Regions from separate parts of the Virgibacillus saliphilus genome, predicted to be linked through region 1. Evidence: predicted binding sites of a transcription regulator. Region 1 holds the regulator's gene; the other holds the start of a gene.

Region 1 (6,021 bases):
AAAGTACCCCGGAAGGGGAGTGAAAGAGAACCTGAAACCGTGCGCTTACAAGTAGTCGAAGCCCGTTAATGGGTGACGGCGTACCTTTTGTAGAATGGACCGGCGAGTTACGATCCCATGCGAGGTTAAGTGGAAGACACGGAGCCGCAGCGAAAGCGAGTCTGAACAGGGCGTATGCGAGTATGTGGTCGTAGACCCGAAACCGTGTGATCTACCCATGTCCAGGGTGAAGGTCAGGTAACACTGACTGGAGGCCCGAACCCACGTATGTTGAAAAATGCGGGGATGAGGTGTGGGTAGGGGTGAAATGCCAATCGAACACGGAGATAGCTGGTTCTCTCCGAAATAGCTTTAGGGCTAGCCTCAAGGGATGAGTACTGGAGGTAGAGCACTGATTGGACGAGGGGCCCTCACCGGGTTACCGAATTCAGTCAAACTCCGAATGCCAGTTACTTGACCTTGGGAGTCAGACTATGGGTGATAAGGTTCATAGTCGAAAGGGAAACAGCCCAGACCGCCAGCTAAGGTCCCTAAGTATACGTTAAGTGGAAAAGGATGTGGCGTTGCTCAGACAACCAGGATGTTGGCTTAGAAGCAGCCATCATTGAAAGAGTGCGTAATAGCTCACTGGTCGAGTGACGCTGCGCCGAAAATGTACCGGGGCTAAACGTATCACCGAAGCTGCGGATTGTTCTTCGAACAATGGTAGGAGAGCGTTCCAAGTGCTGGGAAGTCAGACCGTGAGGACTGGTGGAGCGCTTGGAAGTGAGAATGCCGGTATGAGTAGCGAAAAAAGAGTGAGAATCTCTTTCACCGAAAGCCTAAGGTTTCCTGAGGAAGGCTCGTCCTCTCAGGGTTAGTCGGGACCTAAGCCGAGGCCGAAAGGCGTAGGCGATGGCCAACAGGTAGATATTCCTGTACCACCTCATGACTGTTAGAATGATGGGGGGACGCAGGAGGATAAGGAAAGCGCACCGATGGAATGGTGCGCCCAAGCAGGGAGCGAGTTGGATAGGCAAATCCGTCCAACGCTAACGTGACTTGTGATGGGGAGGGAAATAAAGTACCGAAGTTCCTGATTTCACACTGCCAAGAAAAGCCTCTAGTGAGGTCATAGGTGCCCGTACCGCAAACCGACACAGGTAGGCGAGGAGAGAATCCTAAGGTGAGCGGGAGAACTCTCGTTAAGGAACTCGGCAAAATGACCCCGTAACTTCGGGAGAAGGGGTGCTCACGAGTAGTGAGCCGCAGTGAATAGGCCCAAGCGACTGTTTATCAAAAACACAGGTCTCTGCGAAGCCGCAAGGCGAAGTATAGGGGCTGACACCTGCCCGGTGCTGGAAGGTTAAGGGGAAACGTTAGCTTTTGGGCGAAGCGTAGAACCGAAGCCCCAGTAAACGGCGGCCGTAACTATAACGGTCCTAAGGTAGCGAAATTCCTTGTCGGGTAAGTTCCGACCCGCACGAAAGGTGCAACGACTTGGGCACTGTCTCAACGAGAGACCCGGTGAAATTATACTATGCGTGAAGATGCGCATTACCCGCGACAGGACGGAAAGACCCCGTGGAGCTTTACTGTAGCCTGATATTGAATGTTCGTGCAGCTTGTACAGGATAGGTGGGAGCCTTAGAATCGTGAGCGCTAGCTTACGAGGAGGCACCCGTGGGATACCACCCTGGCTGCACGCACCTTCTAACCCAGAACCGTGATCCGGTTCGGAGACAGTGTCAGGTAGGCAGTTTGACTGGGGCGGTCGCCTCCTAAAGTGTAACGGAGGCGCCCAAAGGTTCCCTCAGAATGGTTGGAAATCATTCGTAGCGTGTAAAGGCAGAAGGGAGCTTGACTGCGAGACCTACAAGTCGAGCAGGGACGAAAGTCGGGCTTAGTGATCCGGTGGTTCCGTATGGAAGGGCCATCGCTCAACGGATAAAAGCTACCCCGGGGATAACAGGCTTATCTCCCCCAAGAGTTCACATCGACGGGGAGGTTTGGCACCTCGATGTCGGCTCATCGCATCCTGGGGCTGTAGTCGGTCCCAAGGGTTGGGCTGTTCGCCCATTAAAGCGGTACGCGAGCTGGGTTCAGAACGTCGTGAGACAGTTCGGTCCCTATCCGTCGTGGGCGTTGGAAGTTTGAGAGGAGCTGTCCTTAGTACGAGAGGACCGGGATGGACACACCGCTGGTGTACCAGTTGTTCCGCCAGGAGCATGGCTGGGTAGCTACGTGTGGCACGGATAAGTGCTGAAAGCATCTAAGCATGAAGCCACCCTCTAGATGAGACTTCCCATCACATCAAGTGAGTAAGATCCCTCAGAGACGATGAGGTAGATAGGTTCGAGGTGGAAGCGTGGTGACACGTGCAGCTGACGAATACTAATCGATCGAGGACTTAACTAAATGGCTTTTAGATGTACGTTACGAACACTCTTATTTAGTTTTTAGGGTATAAATACATAAAACCCTTGCATTTTCGTTTGGAAATGCCTATAATATATCTTGTCTTTCCTTTTCCATAAGGAAGTGCTGATAAGAAAGAGATCGCGTAAGCCGTTAGGTCTGGTAGTCATAGCGGAGAGGTCACACCTGTTCCCATGCCGAACACAGAAGTTAAGCTCTCCAGCGCCGATGGTAGTTGGGGCTTTGCCCCTGCAAGAGTAGGACGCCGCCAGGCAAAATTAAAAAAGCTGGAATGCACTAGTGCATTCCAGCTTTTTTCTATATTTAAAGATTGTTACATGCTGTCATTATTGTTATTTTTATATATAAGCAAATAGACTTTTTTCGATGGTTAAAACGTTAAAACGTATATGGCATCATATATATAATTGGAGAATCTCTAAACGATGTATCTTTACTAATTCACTGTGATATTAATATGGAAATAGAGATTGGAGGGTGGGAATTGGGAGATTTTATGGAATTTGTGTTTGATGATAACTTTACAATCATGATGTCTCGATTGTTAATTTCACTTGTTTTATCCGGGGTTATTGGTTTTGAGCGTGAATTAAATAATCATTCCGCTGGTTTTCGCACCCATATTCTCGTTGGGGTCGGAGCTTGTTTAATGATGCTATTATCTTTATTTGGCTTTGAGACATTTATGGCGGAGCACGATAATATCCGTTTTGATCCGGCGCGCATACCATCTTATGTTATTAGTGGAATTGGGTTTCTTGGCGCAGGGACAATTATCGTCTATGGTGGGACGATTCGTGGTCTAACTACCGCGGCTTCCATTTGGACGGTTGCAGGATTAGGCCTAGTTGTTGGTGCAGGGATGTACGTACCTGCATTGTTTACAACCCTTATTATTCTGCTTAGCCTGGTTTTCCTGAATAACTTTGAAAAGTTATTTGCTAAGGGACGTTCCTCTAATTTGATTGAAATTGTAGCATTGCCTGAACTTCAAATAAATGAAATTATCTCTGTCTTTGATAAATTTGATTCAACGATTAAAAATGTAGAAATTACAAAGGCAGAAAATGATATTAGAAATATCTTCGTAAAGATTGAGCGAAAACCTGATGTAGAACGAATTGCTTTGATAGAGGAAATCTCTAAAATTAATTATGTAAAAAATATTTCAGAGCTTAAATAGGAAATGGCTCGAACTTCTTCCACATAATTAATAGTTATCGCGTTTTTTCCTGTTTTGTTTCTCAAATTTTTGTCTACTCTATATATAGAACAATGTGTTTGCATCTCACGTGTTTTAGGGTATAATAAATGTATAGTCAAAGATAGTCAAAGTCAAAAGATTATGCGATGCAGAGGAGGTGGGCTCATGAGTAATATTTCAGATGTGATTGAGCAATATTTAAAAAAGATCTTACAAACAAGAGGGCAAAATGCAATCGAGATTAAACGTAGTGAAATTGCTGATCAGTTCCAGTGTGTCCCCTCTCAGATCAATTATGTAATTAAAACGCGTTTCACATTGGAAAAAGGGTACATCGTAGAGAGTAAACGTGGCGGCGGCGGTTATATTCGGATTATGCGAGTGATACATCAGGATAAGTCTGAACTCATTGATGAAATTATAAAGATGATCAATCCAACAGTAACGCAACAAGCTTCCATTGATGTGCTTGAGCGACTATTGGAAGAAGAATTAATTACCGAACGCGAGGCCAAAATTATCCTCAGTGGGATTGACCGAAATACATTAGCATTCCAGCTCCCACTTCGGGATGAGGTTCGAGCTCGTGTGTTAACTGCCATGCTTTCAGAATTAAAGTACCTAAACAAGTAAGGGGGAAAAATAATGCAATGTCAGGAATGCCAGCAGCGGCCGGCTACACTCCACTTTACGCAAGTGATCAATGGTACTAAAACCGAAATTCATGTTTGCGAAGTGTGTGCGAAGGAAAAGGGTTATATGACGTATCCGGAGGAAGGGTATTCCCTTCATAATTTGCTTACAGGTCTGTTCAATTTTGACTCGGCAATGATGGAAAGTCAGCAAAGTAATTCGTATAATCAAGTAAAGGAATTGAAATGCCCGCAATGTGGTATGTCACTTTCCACATTTAAAAAAGTAGGAAAGTTCGGCTGTGCAACGTGTTATGATACTTTTTCTGAACGTCTTGATCCGATATTGCGCAGGGTACATTCAGGTAATACCAAGCATTACGGGAAAATTCCCAAACGCATGGGTGGCGACTTGCATACAAAGAAACAATTGGAAAGCTATAAAGCTGAATTGCAACAATTGATAGAAGATGAAAATTTTGAAGAAGCTGCTCAAATAAGAGATAAGATTAAAGCATTGCAAAATCAGAGTGATGGTTCGAAAGCAGGTGATGATACATGACCTTAAAGCAATTCATGAACGAAGCTATTAGTCCTTGGATGCGCGAGGAAGGGCCGGATAGTGATATTGTCCTTAGTAGTCGAATTCGTCTGGCTAGGAATTTCTCAGATGTTTCGTACCCTATTCTTGCAGACCATGAAAAACTGGAAGGCATTCGGGATTTTATTAAAGAGGAGTATGAACATCAGTCATTTCAGGATTATGAGGACTTTTCGTTCATTTCAATTCCGGATTTAACAGCCATTGAAAAACGAGTTTTGGTCGAGAAGCATTTAATCAGCCCGCATTTATCAAAAAGTGAACATGCACCAGCAACGATTATTTCTAAGAATGAACAGGTATCTGTCATGATTAATGAGGAAGATCATATCAGGATCCAATTATATTTCCCGGGACTTCAACTGTCAAAGGCATTGGAGGGGGCATTTGAGCTGGATGATTGGTTAGAAGAGAAAATTAACTATGCGTTTGATGAGACGCGAGGGTATTTAACAAGTTGTCCAACAAATGTAGGTACGGGAATGCGCGCTTCTGTTATGATGCATCTCCCTGCACTTGCGATGACGAAACAAATTAACCGAATGATACCGGCGATTAATCAGCTTGGGCTTGTTGTTAGAGGTATTTATGGTGAAGGTAGCGATGCCCAGGGAAATATTTTTCAAATCTCGAATCAAATTACGTTAGGCAAGACAGAAGCGGATATTATAGGGGATTTACAAAGTGTCGTTCAACAATTGATTGAGCACGAAAGAAATGCACGTAACCGTATTATGGAGCAATCCGGTAAAAAGTTAGAGGATCGCATTTTCCGATCCTTCGGTGTTCTGGATTACAGTAGAATTATTGAATCAAAGGAAGCAGCGGCATGTTTATCAAATGTTCGATTGGGAATTGATTTAGGACTCATCAAAAATGTATCCAGAAATATACTTAATGAATTAATGATTTTGACACAACCGGGATTTCTGCAACAATATGCACAAGCAACTTTAACAGCCGATGAACGAGATGAATTAAGGGCATCACTGATCCGTGAACGCCTGCAATTGGAGAAATAGACAGGAGGAAAATGTATATGATGTTTGGACGTTTTACAGAAAGAGCGCAAAAGGTATTAGCGTTGTCACAAGAGGAAGCGGTACGACTTGGACATAACAATATTGGCACAGAACATATTCTCTTGGGGCTTGTTCGTGAAGGGG
Region 2 (6,021 bases), 1.2 Mb from region 1:
CGACATTCATCCACTTTAATATTCCATTGTTTCTATTTGGATGGATAGCCGCACTTCTATTATAAGTGAATAATTACGTGAAAAAAGGTAAAGGTAAGAAAAAAAGAAGGTGGGTTGTTATGCGGAAATATACGCTTATGACAATCGTCATCGTTTTTCTTACCTTTTTTATTGGCGGCCTGCAGTTAGAGGCTAAGGCTTCTAATGGGTATGGATGGGGATTTAAAAAAAATACAGATCATAAAGTCCCTGATATAGGGAGCTACCAGGATATCTTAAAAAAATACGGTTCCTATTATGCAGATGATTCTGGTGAGAAGAATATTTACTTAACCTTTGACAATGGATATGAAGAAGGGTATACGGATGATGTGTTAGATGTTTTGCATAAAGAAGATGTACCAGCAACTTTTTTTGTGACAGGACATTATGTGGAGGATCAACCAGATCTCATCGAACGAATGGTAGATGAAGGTCACACTATTGGAAACCACTCTTATCATCATCCGGATTTCACAACAATATCCAAGGAATCCATAAAAGAGGAGCTTGAGTCTTTGAAAAAAGCGGTTGCAGAGGTGTCTGATCAGAAAGATTTAAAGTATCTCAGGCCTCCAAAAGGAACGTTTAATGAAGAAACGTTGGAATGGGCAAATGAATTGGGGTACATTCATGTGTTTTGGTCATTGGCCTTTGTTGATTGGGAGACGGGCAATCAAAAAGGATGGGAATATGCCTTTAACGAAATTATGGATCAAATTCATCCCGGTGCTATTATACTCCTGCACGCGGTTTCAGCCGATAACGCAGCAGCATTGGAGCATTTAATTCAAGAATTGAGAGAACAGGGGTATAGTTTTAAAAGCTTGGATGATATGGTAATAAAAGATAAAATCCCTGAAGGTATTTATGGATTCTAATTAACGAGTGTCTTCTAAGAGCGTATAACACACGAGACTGCGATGACTGTCTTGTGTGTTTTATTTATAGGACGCAACATGCAATATTTATTTAAAATTTTCCCAAACTTTGCTATACTAAGTATTATACTAGCATAAGGGGTTGTTATATTATGAAAAAGGAAGAATTAATTGCTCCAAAGGATTATAATATTGTTATGGAAATGGAACGTTATGCGACAGACCCTGGCAGAAAAGCCTTGATATGGCAAGATGACAAAGGTAATACAAAGGAAATAACTTATGCAGATTTGATAAGAAATGTAAATCGAATTGGAAATGTATTCTTGGAAAATGGATTGAAAAGAGGAGACAAGATCCTTGTTATGATTCCACGTTTTATTGAGGCTTACGAGGTTTATCTTGCGGCACTGAAAACCGGAATCATTATTATACCAAGTTCTGAAATGTTAAAAACGCGCGATTTGCAGTATCGTATCAGTCATGGAGAGGTACGTGGGGTTGTAAGCTATTTTCATTTTGTTGATCAATACAAAGGGGTACGTGAATATGATCAATTAATTAAATTTGCAGTTGGTGGACAGGCTGATGGATGGCATTTCTTGGATAGACTGAAAGCAGATGCTTCAGATCAATTAGACATGGTGAATACAACTCGTGATGATATTGCATTTTTGCCGTATACTTCCGGTACGACAAGTAATCCAAAGGGAGTCATACATACACATGGATGGGGTTATGCGCATTTGAAAGCGGCTGCAGAAAATTGGTTAGCTATTAATGAGGGGGATAAAGTATGGGCAACAGCAGGTCCCGGCTGGCAAAAGTGGATTTGGAGTCCATTTTTATCGGTGCTTGGTTCAGGGGCAACCGGTTTTGTCTATAACGGAAAATTTGACCCGAAAACCTATTTGCGCTTGCTTCAGGATAAAGAAATAAATGTATTATGCTGTACGCCGACAGAGTACCGTATTATGGCAAAAGTCGATAATTTAGAGGACTACCATTTCCCAGCACTTCATAGTGCAGTTTCTGCTGGTGAGCCATTGAATGTTGAAGTGATTGATACATTTCGTAGGTATTTTGACATTACTGTTCGTGATGGCTATGGACAAACGGAAAATACATTATTATTAGGATTCCCTAAAGGAATGGAGGTAAGACCAGGCTCCATGGGGAAACCTACACCAGGTAACGATGTCGAAGTAATTAATGAAGAAGGACTGCCTGCTCGCGTTAATGAGGTCGGCGACATCGCTGTTAAACTGGATTCCCCAGCACTATTCCAAGCGTACTATAAGGATATGGAACGAACCAAAATGTCGCAACGAGGTGATTACTATATAACAGGAGACCAGGCTTCCAAGGATGAAGATGGCTACTTTTGGTTTGAAGGCCGTAGAGATGACATCATCATAAGTTCCGGCTATACTATTGGACCGTTTGAGGTGGAAGATGCTTTAGTCAAACATCCTTATGTACAGGAATGCGCAGTTGTCGCGAGTCCGGATGACATTCGCGGGAATTTGGTAAAGGCATTCGTTGTATTGAAAGAAAGTGTTGATAAAAACAGCACAGACCTGGTCAAAGAATTGCAGGATCATGTAAAAGACACAACCGCTCCGTATAAGTACCCGAGGCGGATTGAATTCATCGAAGAACTTCCAAAAACCACATCCGGGAAGATCAGAAGAGTAGAATTAAGAGAGAAAGAAAAACAGGTGCATTAGCAATGAACCAAAACGCTTGTATATATACAGGCGTTTTTCGTTTATTTGAACGCATATCGTTCGTTCAAAATAGGGACAACATCCATACTTCCTCAAAAAAATTTAACGAAAACACTTGAAAGTCAAAATAGGTCAGTGTATAATAATAATCAAAGGTCAAAGATAGTCAAACTTTAAATGGCCTAGCGTTCCATGAATTTAAATCATGAAACAAAATACTTGAAAGTCAAAATAGGTCAAGTTATAATATGTTTATAAGGTCAAAGATAGTCAAAGTCAAATTTGATTTTAATACTGCTTACAAACCTTTAAGGAGGAATGGAAAATGCAATGTCAACAATGCGGAATGAATCCAGCTACTATTAACGTTGCAATGCAAATCAATAATGAAAAAGTAAACATGCATGTATGTAATGAATGTTTTCGTGAAATTCAAAGCCAATTGATGAATTCCAATAACTTTTTCTCAGATTCATCGTTTAATGGAAATGCTAACGACGCATTTTCTAATAACTTTGCACAAGGAAATGGTTCAAGTAAAATGGGAACAAGAACAAGACAAAAACAAGGAAATAATGGTTTACTCGAACAACTAGCAAAAAATGTAACAGATGATGCGAAAAGAGGTCAAATTGATCCGATCATCGGTCGCGATAATGAAGTAAAACAAGTTATTGAGACACTTAATAGAAGAAATAAAAACAATCCAGTCCTAATCGGGGAACCTGGAGTTGGGAAAACAGCTATTGCTGAAGGACTCGCATTAAAGATTGCAGAAGGTGATGTTTCATCCAAATTAATTAATAAGCAAGTTTATCTATTGGATGTAGCATCCTTAGTAGCAAATACCAGCATGCGCGGTCAATTTGAAGAGCGCATGAAACAATTGATTCAGGAATTACAATCTCGTGAGGATGTTATTCTATTCGTAGATGAAATTCATTTACTTGTTGGTGCCGGAACTGCAGAAAGCTCCCAAATGGATGCTGGAAATATTCTAAAACCCGCATTAGCTCGTGGTGATTTGCAGTTAATTGGTGCAACAACTTTGAAAGAGTACCGTCAAATTGAAAAAGACGCAGCACTGGAACGTCGTCTGCAGCCAATTATGGTCAAAGAATCGTCACCAGATGAAGCAGTGCAGATTTTAAATGGTATCAAAGATCGTTATGAAAAATTCCATGAAGTTCGTTATTCAGATGAAGCAATACAAGCATTCGTAACACTATCCGGTCGGTATATACAGGATCGCTTCCTACCAGATAAGGCGATTGATTTAATGGATCAAGTTGGATCTCGCCTAAACCTGAAAAACGCAGAGAAAGATTCAAATTCCATTAATAATCGTCTAAACGAAATCATTACAGAAAAAGAGCAAGCAGCTGAAAAAGAAGACTATGAACGTGCAGCACACTTGCGTTATCAAGAAATTCAACTGCAAAAACAATTGGATAAAGCAAAAGATGAAGAACAAGTTATCGATGTCGATGTTTCTGATATTCAATTGATTGTCGAAGAAAAAACAGGTATCCCTGTTACAAAATTACAAGCAGATGAACAGGAAAAAATGAAAGACCTTGGTAAAAACCTCGGAGAAAAAGTAATCGGGCAAGATGAAGCAGTTGAAAAAGTTGCTAAAGCAATTCGTCGTAGCCGTGCAGGTCTTAAATCAAAATATCGTCCAATCGGTTCATTCCTATTTGTAGGACCAACCGGAGTTGGGAAAACAGAACTAACAAGGGCACTAGCGGAAGAACTCTTTGGAACTCGTGAATCCATGATTCGTCTTGATATGAGTGAATATATGGAAAAACACGCGATCTCCAAAATTATCGGTTCACCTCCTGGCTATGTTGGTCATGAAGAAGCTGGACAGTTAACCGAGCGTGTACGTCATAATCCATATTCGATCATTCTACTTGATGAAATCGAAAAGGCACATCCAGATGTACAAAACATGTTCCTGCAAATCATGGAAGATGGTCATCTGACTGATTCCCAAGGTCGCCAAGTGAGCTTTAAAGAAACAGTCATCATCATGACAAGTAACGCAGGAACCGGTGAAAAACAGGTGAATGTAGGTTTTAATAGGGATGCACATGAATCTGTATCCACATTGGAAAATTTAAGCAACTACTTTAAACCTGAATTCTTAAACCGATTCGATGCGATTATCAACTTCAATGAATTATCTGAGGATAACTTAATGGTAATTGTGGATCTCATGCTTGATGAAGTGCAACAAAATATTGAGGAAAATGATATTTCCATTAGCATTACAGATGATGCAAAACGAGCATTAGTACGACTTGGTTATGATAAACGCTTTGGTGCAAGACCATTACGCAGGGTTATTCAAGATAAAATTGAAGACCAGCTAACCGACTTCATCTTAGAAGAAGAATCTGTTGAAAATGTTAAAATTGATGTTGAAGATGAGGACATTGTTGTTAAAAACGCATAATAAATGGTGATTAGTAAAAACCTGCTGCCTTTGTGTAGCAGGTTTTTATTTTAGGAAAAATTTTCAGGGTGCGTAATAAATATTATATAAGATCCGTGTAAAAACTAACAACATCATTTTAATAAAGGATGTTTCTCATGCGCAGCAGCAAGTTTTTACTCGTATTTATAATGTTCTTTTCCATTTTTGCCGTGCAACCTATACAAATTCATAGTGAATCACAACAGGATATGCAAGTTCATTTCATTGACGTTGGTCAAGGCGACAGTATGTTCATTCAAACTCCCTCTGATAAAACAATCCTTATTGATGGTGGTCCACCTGAGTCCGGTAAAAAGGTTGTATCCTATCTGGAAGATCACCAAATTGATGAAATTGATCTTATCATTGCTACCCACCCTGATATTGACCATATTGGCGGACTCCCTTATGTAATGGAGAATATCGATGTTGGTCAAATACTTGATTCCGGAAAGTTATACTCCACAAAAACATATGCCAAATACGTAAACCAAATCCGAAAACAAGGTATTCCAATCAAGATAGCAGAGAAAAATGAACTTTTAAAGGTTGATCCATTGTTAACAATTCGCGTATTAAACAGTTACGAAAAAGAGAAAGACAATAATCAATCCTCCATCGTATTAAAAATAACATACGACGATATTGATTTTTTGCTAATGAGTGATGTAGGGATAGAACAGGAAAAAGAGCTAATGGAAGACAATGAACTTCAATCTGAAGTTATTAAAGTTGGTCATCACGGATCGAATACAAGTAGTTCATTGGAATTTCTGCAAGAAGTAAATCCGGAAGTCGCCTTGCTCACGTACAGTATAGAAAACGATTATGGACACCCGGTCGATCGGGTTATAAGGAACTTACATCGTATAAACGCGACTATTTA

What was found. Region 1 encodes CtsR, which represses protease genes until heat stress. Its sites were predicted from a motif close to ATGGTCAATAAAGGTCAAACA; they were not measured.
Region 2: KFZ56_RS06535 (ATP-dependent Clp protease ATP-binding subunit) is a predicted target of CtsR. The motif match lies at 2,803-2,823, and genes of this name have one in related genera.

Annotation. Positions count from the first base shown of each region.
Region 1 covers NZ_JAGYHC010000001.1:158,277-164,297, forward strand. The annotation lists rRNA gene KFZ56_RS00800 (23S ribosomal RNA) at 1-2,397, shown strand, start outside; rRNA gene rrf (5S ribosomal RNA) at 2,556-2,671, shown strand; gene KFZ56_RS00810 (MgtC/SapB family protein) at 2,903-3,601, shown strand; gene KFZ56_RS00815 (CtsR family transcriptional regulator) at 3,788-4,255, shown strand; gene mcsA (protein-arginine kinase activator protein McsA) at 4,268-4,816, shown strand; gene mcsB (protein-arginine kinase McsB) at 4,813-5,877, shown strand; gene clpC (ATP-dependent protease ATP-binding subunit ClpC) at 5,895-6,021, shown strand, end outside.
Region 2 covers NZ_JAGYHC010000001.1:1,328,436-1,334,456, forward strand. The annotation lists gene KFZ56_RS06520 (Na+/H+ antiporter family protein) at 1-65, shown strand, start outside; gene pdaA (delta-lactam-biosynthetic de-N-acetylase) at 120-920, shown strand; gene mbcS (acyl-CoA synthetase MbcS) at 1,073-2,650, shown strand; gene KFZ56_RS06535 (ATP-dependent Clp protease ATP-binding subunit) at 2,976-5,114, shown strand; gene KFZ56_RS06540 (ComEC/Rec2 family competence protein) at 5,252-6,021, shown strand, end outside.